DNA from 2 places in the Pediococcus pentosaceus ATCC 25745 genome. Region 2 is predicted to be linked to the other one. Evidence: a T-box and tRNA genes for the amino acid it is inferred to sense, from the RefSeq annotation. Region 2 holds a T-box; the other holds one or more tRNA genes.
The links. The T-box of region 2 lies ahead of PEPE_RS06255 (valine--tRNA ligase). A T-box ahead of a tRNA ligase gene usually reads a tRNA of that ligase, here a tRNA-Val.
Positions count from the first base shown of each region.

Region 1: it has a tRNA-Val gene. The T-box ahead of PEPE_RS06255 (valine--tRNA ligase) is inferred to sense a tRNA for this amino acid. The anticodon was not compared.

Region 1 is NC_008525.1:675,122-678,508, reverse strand. Features, by position in the region: tRNA gene PEPE_RS03120 (tRNA-Asp) at 1-16, opposite strand, end outside; tRNA gene PEPE_RS03115 (tRNA-Met) at 21-94, opposite strand; tRNA gene PEPE_RS03110 (tRNA-Glu) at 128-199, opposite strand; tRNA gene PEPE_RS03105 (tRNA-Ser) at 223-310, opposite strand; tRNA gene PEPE_RS03100 (tRNA-Ile) at 314-388, opposite strand; tRNA gene PEPE_RS03095 (tRNA-Gly) at 407-477, opposite strand; tRNA gene PEPE_RS03090 (tRNA-Phe) at 502-574, opposite strand; tRNA gene PEPE_RS03085 (tRNA-Asp) at 580-653, opposite strand; tRNA gene PEPE_RS03080 (tRNA-Met) at 658-731, opposite strand; tRNA gene PEPE_RS03075 (tRNA-Ser) at 741-830, opposite strand; tRNA gene PEPE_RS03070 (tRNA-Ile) at 877-950, opposite strand; tRNA gene PEPE_RS03065 (tRNA-Met) at 971-1,044, opposite strand; tRNA gene PEPE_RS03060 (tRNA-Pro) at 1,084-1,157, opposite strand; tRNA gene PEPE_RS03055 (tRNA-Arg) at 1,167-1,240, opposite strand; tRNA gene PEPE_RS03050 (tRNA-Leu) at 1,249-1,334, opposite strand; tRNA gene PEPE_RS03045 (tRNA-Gly) at 1,367-1,438, opposite strand; tRNA gene PEPE_RS03040 (tRNA-Thr) at 1,449-1,521, opposite strand; tRNA gene PEPE_RS03035 (tRNA-Lys) at 1,581-1,653, opposite strand; tRNA gene PEPE_RS03030 (tRNA-Val) at 1,663-1,735, opposite strand; rRNA gene rrf (5S ribosomal RNA) at 1,741-1,857, opposite strand; rRNA gene PEPE_RS03020 (23S ribosomal RNA) at 1,953-3,387, opposite strand, start outside.
Region 2 is NC_008525.1:1,282,576-1,285,962, forward strand. Features, by position in the region: gene PEPE_RS06255 (valine--tRNA ligase) at 1-1,504, opposite strand, end outside; T-box leader at 1,550-1,761, opposite strand; gene tpx (thiol peroxidase) at 1,804-2,295, opposite strand; gene thiI (tRNA uracil 4-sulfurtransferase ThiI) at 2,372-3,387, opposite strand, start outside.

The sequences.
Region 1 (3,387 bases), 610 kb from region 2:
GCTAGACCATAGGACCATAATTGCGGGAGCAGGATTTGAACCTACGACCTTCGGGTTATGAGCCCGACGAGCTACCAGACTGCTCCATCCCGCGATAATATAAAGTTAATTAATAATCAAATGTTGATGACCCGTACGGGATTCGAACCCATGTTACTGCCGTGAAAGGGCAGTGTCTTAACCACTTGACCAACGGGTCATAAATATAAAATATACAAGCTACGGAGAAGGAGGGATTCGAACCCTCGCGCCGCTTGCGCGACCTACACCCTTAGCAGGGGCGCCTCTTCAGCCACTTGAGTACTTCTCCAAATGGGCCTAAATGGACTCGAACCATCGACCTCACGCTTATCAGGCGTGCGCTCTAAACCAGCTGAGCTATAGGCCCATATAAAAATATAACAAAAGCGGGTGACGAGAATCGAACTCGCGACAACAGCTTGGAAGGCTGTGGTTTTACCACTAAACTACACCCGCATAATAAAGGTATTAAATTGTGAATGGCGCGGGACAGAATCGAACTGCCGACACATGGAGCTTCAATCCATTGCTCTACCGACTGAGCTACCGAGCCATTTACGGTCCTAACGAGACTCGAACTCGTGATCTCCTGCGTGACAGGCAGGCGTCCTAACCAGCTAGACCATAGGACCATAATTGCGGGAGCAGGATTTGAACCTACGACCTTCGGGTTATGAGCCCGACGAGCTACCAGACTGCTCCATCCCGCGATAATTGAAAGGAGGATGAGAGATTCGAACTCTCGCGTGGTTTGACCCACCTGACGGTTTTCAAGACCGTTCCCTTCAGCCAGACTTGGGTAATCCTCCATAATAAAAATATACGTTTTACTGCCCTATACTAACAAAAGCTAGATGGACCTTGTAGGACTCGAACCTACGACCGAACGGTTATGAGCCGTTTGCTCTAACCAACTGAGCTAAAGGTCCAAGTTCGTATATTAACCCTATCGCGGCGGAGGGGATCGAACCCCCGACCTCCCGGGTATGAACCGGACGCTCTAGCCAGCTGAGCTACACCGCGATCTATATATTGAAACAATAAATGTATTTAAACATTTAATCGGGAAGACAGGATTCGAACCTGCGACCCCCTGGTCCCAAACCAGGTGCTCTACCAAGCTGAGCTACTTCCCGTTAAAACAATGCACCCAGTAGGAGTCGAACCTACAACCTTCTGATTCGTAGTCAGACACTCTATCCAGTTGCGCTATGGGTGCATAATAAGTGCCGAGGACCGGGATCGAACCGGTACGGTTATCACTAACCGCAGGATTTTAAGTCCTGTGCGTCTGCCAATTCCGCCACCCCGGCATCTTTGCTATAGTAGTAAGGGATTACTACTAAGCGGAAGACGGGATTCGAACCCGCGACCCCCACCATGGCAAGGTGATGTTCTACCACTGAACTACTTCCGCAAAATTGATATGCCGACTAGAGGATTCGAACCTCCGACCCCCTGTTTACAAGACAGATGCTCTGCCAACTGAGCTAAGTCGGCATTATCACTTATTAATGCCATATATTTACTTTTATGAAACATAGCACTAATTTGTGCTATGAGCCGTGACAGGCTCGAACTGTCGACCCTCTGATTAAAAGTCAGATGCTCTACCAACTGAGCTAACGGCTCAAAATATAATGGGGGATACAGGGCTCGAACCTGTGACCTCCTGCTTGTAAGGCAGATGCTCTCCCAACTGAGCTAATCCCCCATTTAGCATGGCAACGTCCTACCCTCGCAGGGGGCGATCCCCCAACTACTCTCGGCGTTAAGAAGCTTGACTTCTGTGTTCGACATGGGAACAGGTATATCCTTCTCACTATCGTCACCACACTCTGTGCTAACTTACGTTATCACTTGAGAAAACTTTTGTTCTCTCAAAACTGAACAATATCTATATTTTTCCTTCGAGATTCAACCACTTCTACTTGGTTAAGTCCTCGACCGATTAGTACTAGTCCGCTCCATGTATCACTACACTTCCACTTCTAGCCTATCTACCTGATCATCTTTCAGGGGTCTTACTTGCCCGAAGGCAATGGGAAATCTAATCTCGAGGTGAGTTTCACACTTAGATGCTTTCAGCGTTTATCTCATCCACACATAGCTACCCAGCGATGCTCCTGGCGGAACAACTGGTACACCAGCGGTGTGTCCATCCCGGTCCTCTCGTACTAAGGACAGCGCCTCTCAAATTTCCTACGCCCGCGACGGATAGGGACCGAACTGTCTCACGACGTTCTGAACCCAGCTCGCGTACCGCTTTAATGGGCGAACAGCCCAACCCTTGGGACCGACTACAGCCCCAGGATGCGATGAGCCGACATCGAGGTGCCAAACCTCCCCGTCGATGTGAACTCTTGGGGGAGATAAGCCTGTTATCCCCAGGGTAGCTTTTATCCGTTGAGCGATGGCCCTTCCATACGGTACCACCGGATCACTAAGCCCGACTTTCGTCCCTGCTCGACCTGTCTGTCTCGCAGTCAAGCTCCCTTCTGCCTTTACACTCTACGAATGATTTCCAACCATTCTGAGGGAACCTTTGGGCGCCTCCGTTACTCTTTAGGAGGCGACCGCCCCAGTCAAACTGCCCACCAGACACTGTCTCCCGCCACGATTAGTGGCGCGGGTTAGAGGGTTCATACAACGAGGGTAGTATCCCACCATTGCCTCCTCCGAAACTAGCGTTCCGGATTCTACGGCTCCTACCTATCCTGTACAAGCTGTACAAACACTCAATATCAAGTTACAGTAAAGCTCCATGGGGTCTTTCCGTCCTGTCGCGGGTAACCCGCATCTTCACGGGTATTATAATTTCACCGAGTCTCTCGTTGAGACAGTGCCCAGATCGTTACGCCTTTCGTGCGGGTCGGAACTTACCCGACAAGGAATTTCGCTACCTTAGGACCGTTATAGTTACGGCCGCCGTTTACTGGGGCTTCAGTTCAGAGCTTCGCTTACGCTAACTCATTCCCTTAACCTTCCAGCACCGGGCAGGCGTCAGCCCCTATACGTCATCTTACGATTTTGCAGAAACCTGTGTTTTTGATAAACAGTCGCCTGGGCCTTTTCACTGCGGCTGATCTTGCGATCAGCACCCCTTCTCCCGAAGTTACGGGGTCATTTTGCCGAGTTCCTTAACGAGAGTTCTCTCGCTCACCTTAGGATACTCTCCTCGACTACCTGTGTCGGTTTGCGGTACGGGTAGCTAAACTCTAACTAGAAGCTTTTCTCGGCAGTGTGACGTCAGGAACTTCGCTACTTAAATTTCGCTCCCCATCACAGCTTGTCCTTAAGAAGTAAAGCATTTGACTCTACTTCAGACTTACTGCTTGGACACCCTTTTCCAGCTGGGTGCTTTCC
Region 2 (3,387 bases):
TCATTCTAGCAACCCAGAAGAAGATAATGTCATATCCAGTAACTAATGTACTAGTTGGGAAATAACGTTTAAAATCTGCTGAATTCTCATCAGGCCAACCCATTGTTGTAAATGGCCATAAAGCACTTGAGAACCAAGTATCCAAAACATCGGGGTCTTGTTCCCAATTTTCAACATCTTGAGGTGCTTCTTCGCCCACGTAAACTTCTCCAGTTTGCTTGTTATACCAAGCAGGGATTTGATGTCCCCACCACAATTGACGTGAAATAACCCAATCATGAGCATTCTCCATCCATTGGTTAAAGGTATGTTCAAAACGTTCAGGAATAAAGTTAACCTTATCGTCTGTTTTTTGGTTATCCAGCGCCATTTGGGCTAACTTATCCATCTTAACAAACCACTGGGTAGATAATCGAGATTCGACTTGCACACCCGTCCGTTCAGAATGGCCCACACTATGAACAATTGGATCAATCTTAATCATGTAATCTTGTTCTTCAAGATCTTTAACCATGGCTTTCCGAGCTTCAAAGCGATCCATACCTTCGTACTTACCAGCATTTTCATTCATTGAAGCATCTTCATTCATCGTATTGATGCGCTTCAAATCATGACGATTACCGACTTGGAAATCATTAGGGTCATGAGCTGGTGTAATTTTTACCATCCCTGTCCCAAATTCTGGGTCAACATATTGGTCAGCAATGATTGGCAAATGACGTCCTTGGAGCGGAAGAATGACTTCCTTACCAACGATATCTTTATAACGTTCATCACTAGGGTGTACAGCAATAGCAACATCCCCAAACATAGTTTCCGGACGAGTAGTTGCAATTTCGATATAGTTTTTACCGTTAAATTCAAACCCTTCATCTGCAAAGAAGTACTTAACATGATAAAAAGCACCTTGGTCATCTTGATGTTCCACTTCAATATCGGATAAGGCAGTACGAGCTTGTGGATCCCAGTTGATAATGTATTCACCACGATAAATTAAGCCTTTTTCATAAAGGGTCACAAAGACTTTCTTGACAGCTTTAGAAAGACCTTCATCTAAAGTAAAACGTTCACGGTCATAATCAAGAGAAAGACCCATCTTAGCCCACTGTTGATGAATTGTATCAGCATATTCATCTTTCCATTCCCAAACTTGGTCAACGAACTTTTCACGGCCTAAGTCATAACGGGAAACACCTTGCTCTCGTAGCTTGGCTTCTACTTTAGCTTGAGTAGCAATTCCAGCATGATCCATTCCAGGAATCCAAACAGTATCATATCCTAGCATTCGTTTTTGGCGGATCAACATATCTTGTAGTGTCGTATCCCAGGCATGTCCCAAATGTAATTTTCCAGTTACATTGGGAGGCGGAATAACGATTGAATAAGGCTTAGCCTTTTGATCTCCATTAGGTTTAAATTGTCCTTGTTCGACCCATTTTTGGTAGCGTCCATGTTCAACGCTTTGGGGGTCGTACTTTGTCGACATATCTACGTCTTTAGTCATTAAAATCCCACTTTCCTTTCCAAATAAAAAGCACCCCGTCCTAACTCATAGGACGAAGATGCTTCGCGGTACCACCTAAATTGGGCGTATTATGCCCCTCTTTAACATTGATAACGAACAATTTGTTCGATTTTCTAGAATTAAATCTAGAAAATTGGCTCATAAGCAACCCGAACTCCAACTTTTTAAGACTCTCAGCAAAAATGTCTATTCTCTGAAAAAAGTTTTGCAGCTCTCCTCTTAGTCATAACCTTCAGAATAAATAATAAAGAATAATTGTCCGTTCGTCAATTATGTTTTTACATTTTATTGATAAAATCAAGTGCAGCTTGATAGTCAGGTTCGTCATGAATTTCTGGTACAATTTCACGATAAATAATTTTGCCATCAGCATCAACAATGAAGATACTACGAGCTAGATAACCAGCATTCGGAATATATAGATTCATCTCATAACCAAATGATAGCTCATGATCTGACAATACTTCCATGTTCTTAACGCCTTCATTTGCGCACCAAGCTACTTGGTCTTTAGGCATATTGTTAGAAATGGTTACAAATCGAATATCTGAGTATTGGTCAGTTTCTTGGTTAAATTTTTTAGTTTGCATGCTGCAAACCGGCGTATTTAAATCTGGAACAACACTAATTAAAAGTGGTTTACCCAGTAAATCGCGTGTCTTAACTTTTTCACCGTCGCCAGTAAAAACTTTAAATTTGGGTAATTGTTCTCCAATCATTGGAGGATTTCCAACGAGTTCAACTTTTTCTCCACCGCGTAATACTTCCATAATTGTACGCTCCTTTATTTAAATTACGTTAACCTTATCTCAAACACTCACTGATTTCAATCAATATACAAATCCTTTACAATAATTCAGCAAAAACTTCTTCATTTTGATTCATAAAGTTTTCTTCAGCACGAATGTTAGTAATTTTTACGCCTGCTAAAGAACGTTCCAATAATCCTTCAACGTCAATTCTCTTCTCAAAGTAACGCGTCTTTTCGAGATCTGGATGTGTTTTAGGTGATGGTGGAGCAAAAATCGTACAACAATCTTCGAATGGCATAATTGATAAGTCATAAGTGTCGATATCCTTAGCTATGTCAATAATTTCATTTTTATCCATTGAAACTACCGGACGAATAATCGGCATAGTAGTTACGTCATTAATAGCTAACATGCTTTCCATTGTTTGCGAAGCTACTTGTCCTAGAGATTCTCCATTAAAGATTGCTAGTCCACCACGTTGTTTAGCTAGGGCAACTACTAGGCGCAACATCATTCGACGTTGAATCGTCATCAAATACCCCTCTGGACATTTTTCTTTAATAGTTTCTTGAATTTCTGTAAATGGAACTTGGATAAATTGAACACTTCCAGAATATGCAGCTAATTTTCCACTTAATTCCTTAGCCTTAGCTAGAGCTTGTTCGCTAGTATATGGCGGACTGAAAAAATGCACCATTTCCATCTCTACGCCACGTTTCATCCCCAAATAACCTGCCACAGGAGAATCAATTCCACCAGAAAGCATCATCATTCCCTTACCAGCAGTTCCAACCGGTAAGCCACCTGCCCCATTAATTACTTCACTAGTTAAGAAAATTCCATTAGATCGAATTTCAACACGTAAGGTAATGTCTGGATTTTTCATTTTTACATCATTATCTGGGAAGTTATCTAGTATAAATCCACCAAGTTCCCGATTCATGGTATCTGTATTAATAGCAAATTCTTTATCAGAACGACGTGTATTAATTTTAAAGGTCATTCCCGGCTTTAATTGCTCCTTCATCATTTCTAGAGCACCAGCTTGGACAGCTTCCATTGTTTTCTCAACTTTTAACATTGGCGAAAAATTTTGAATCCCAAAAACTT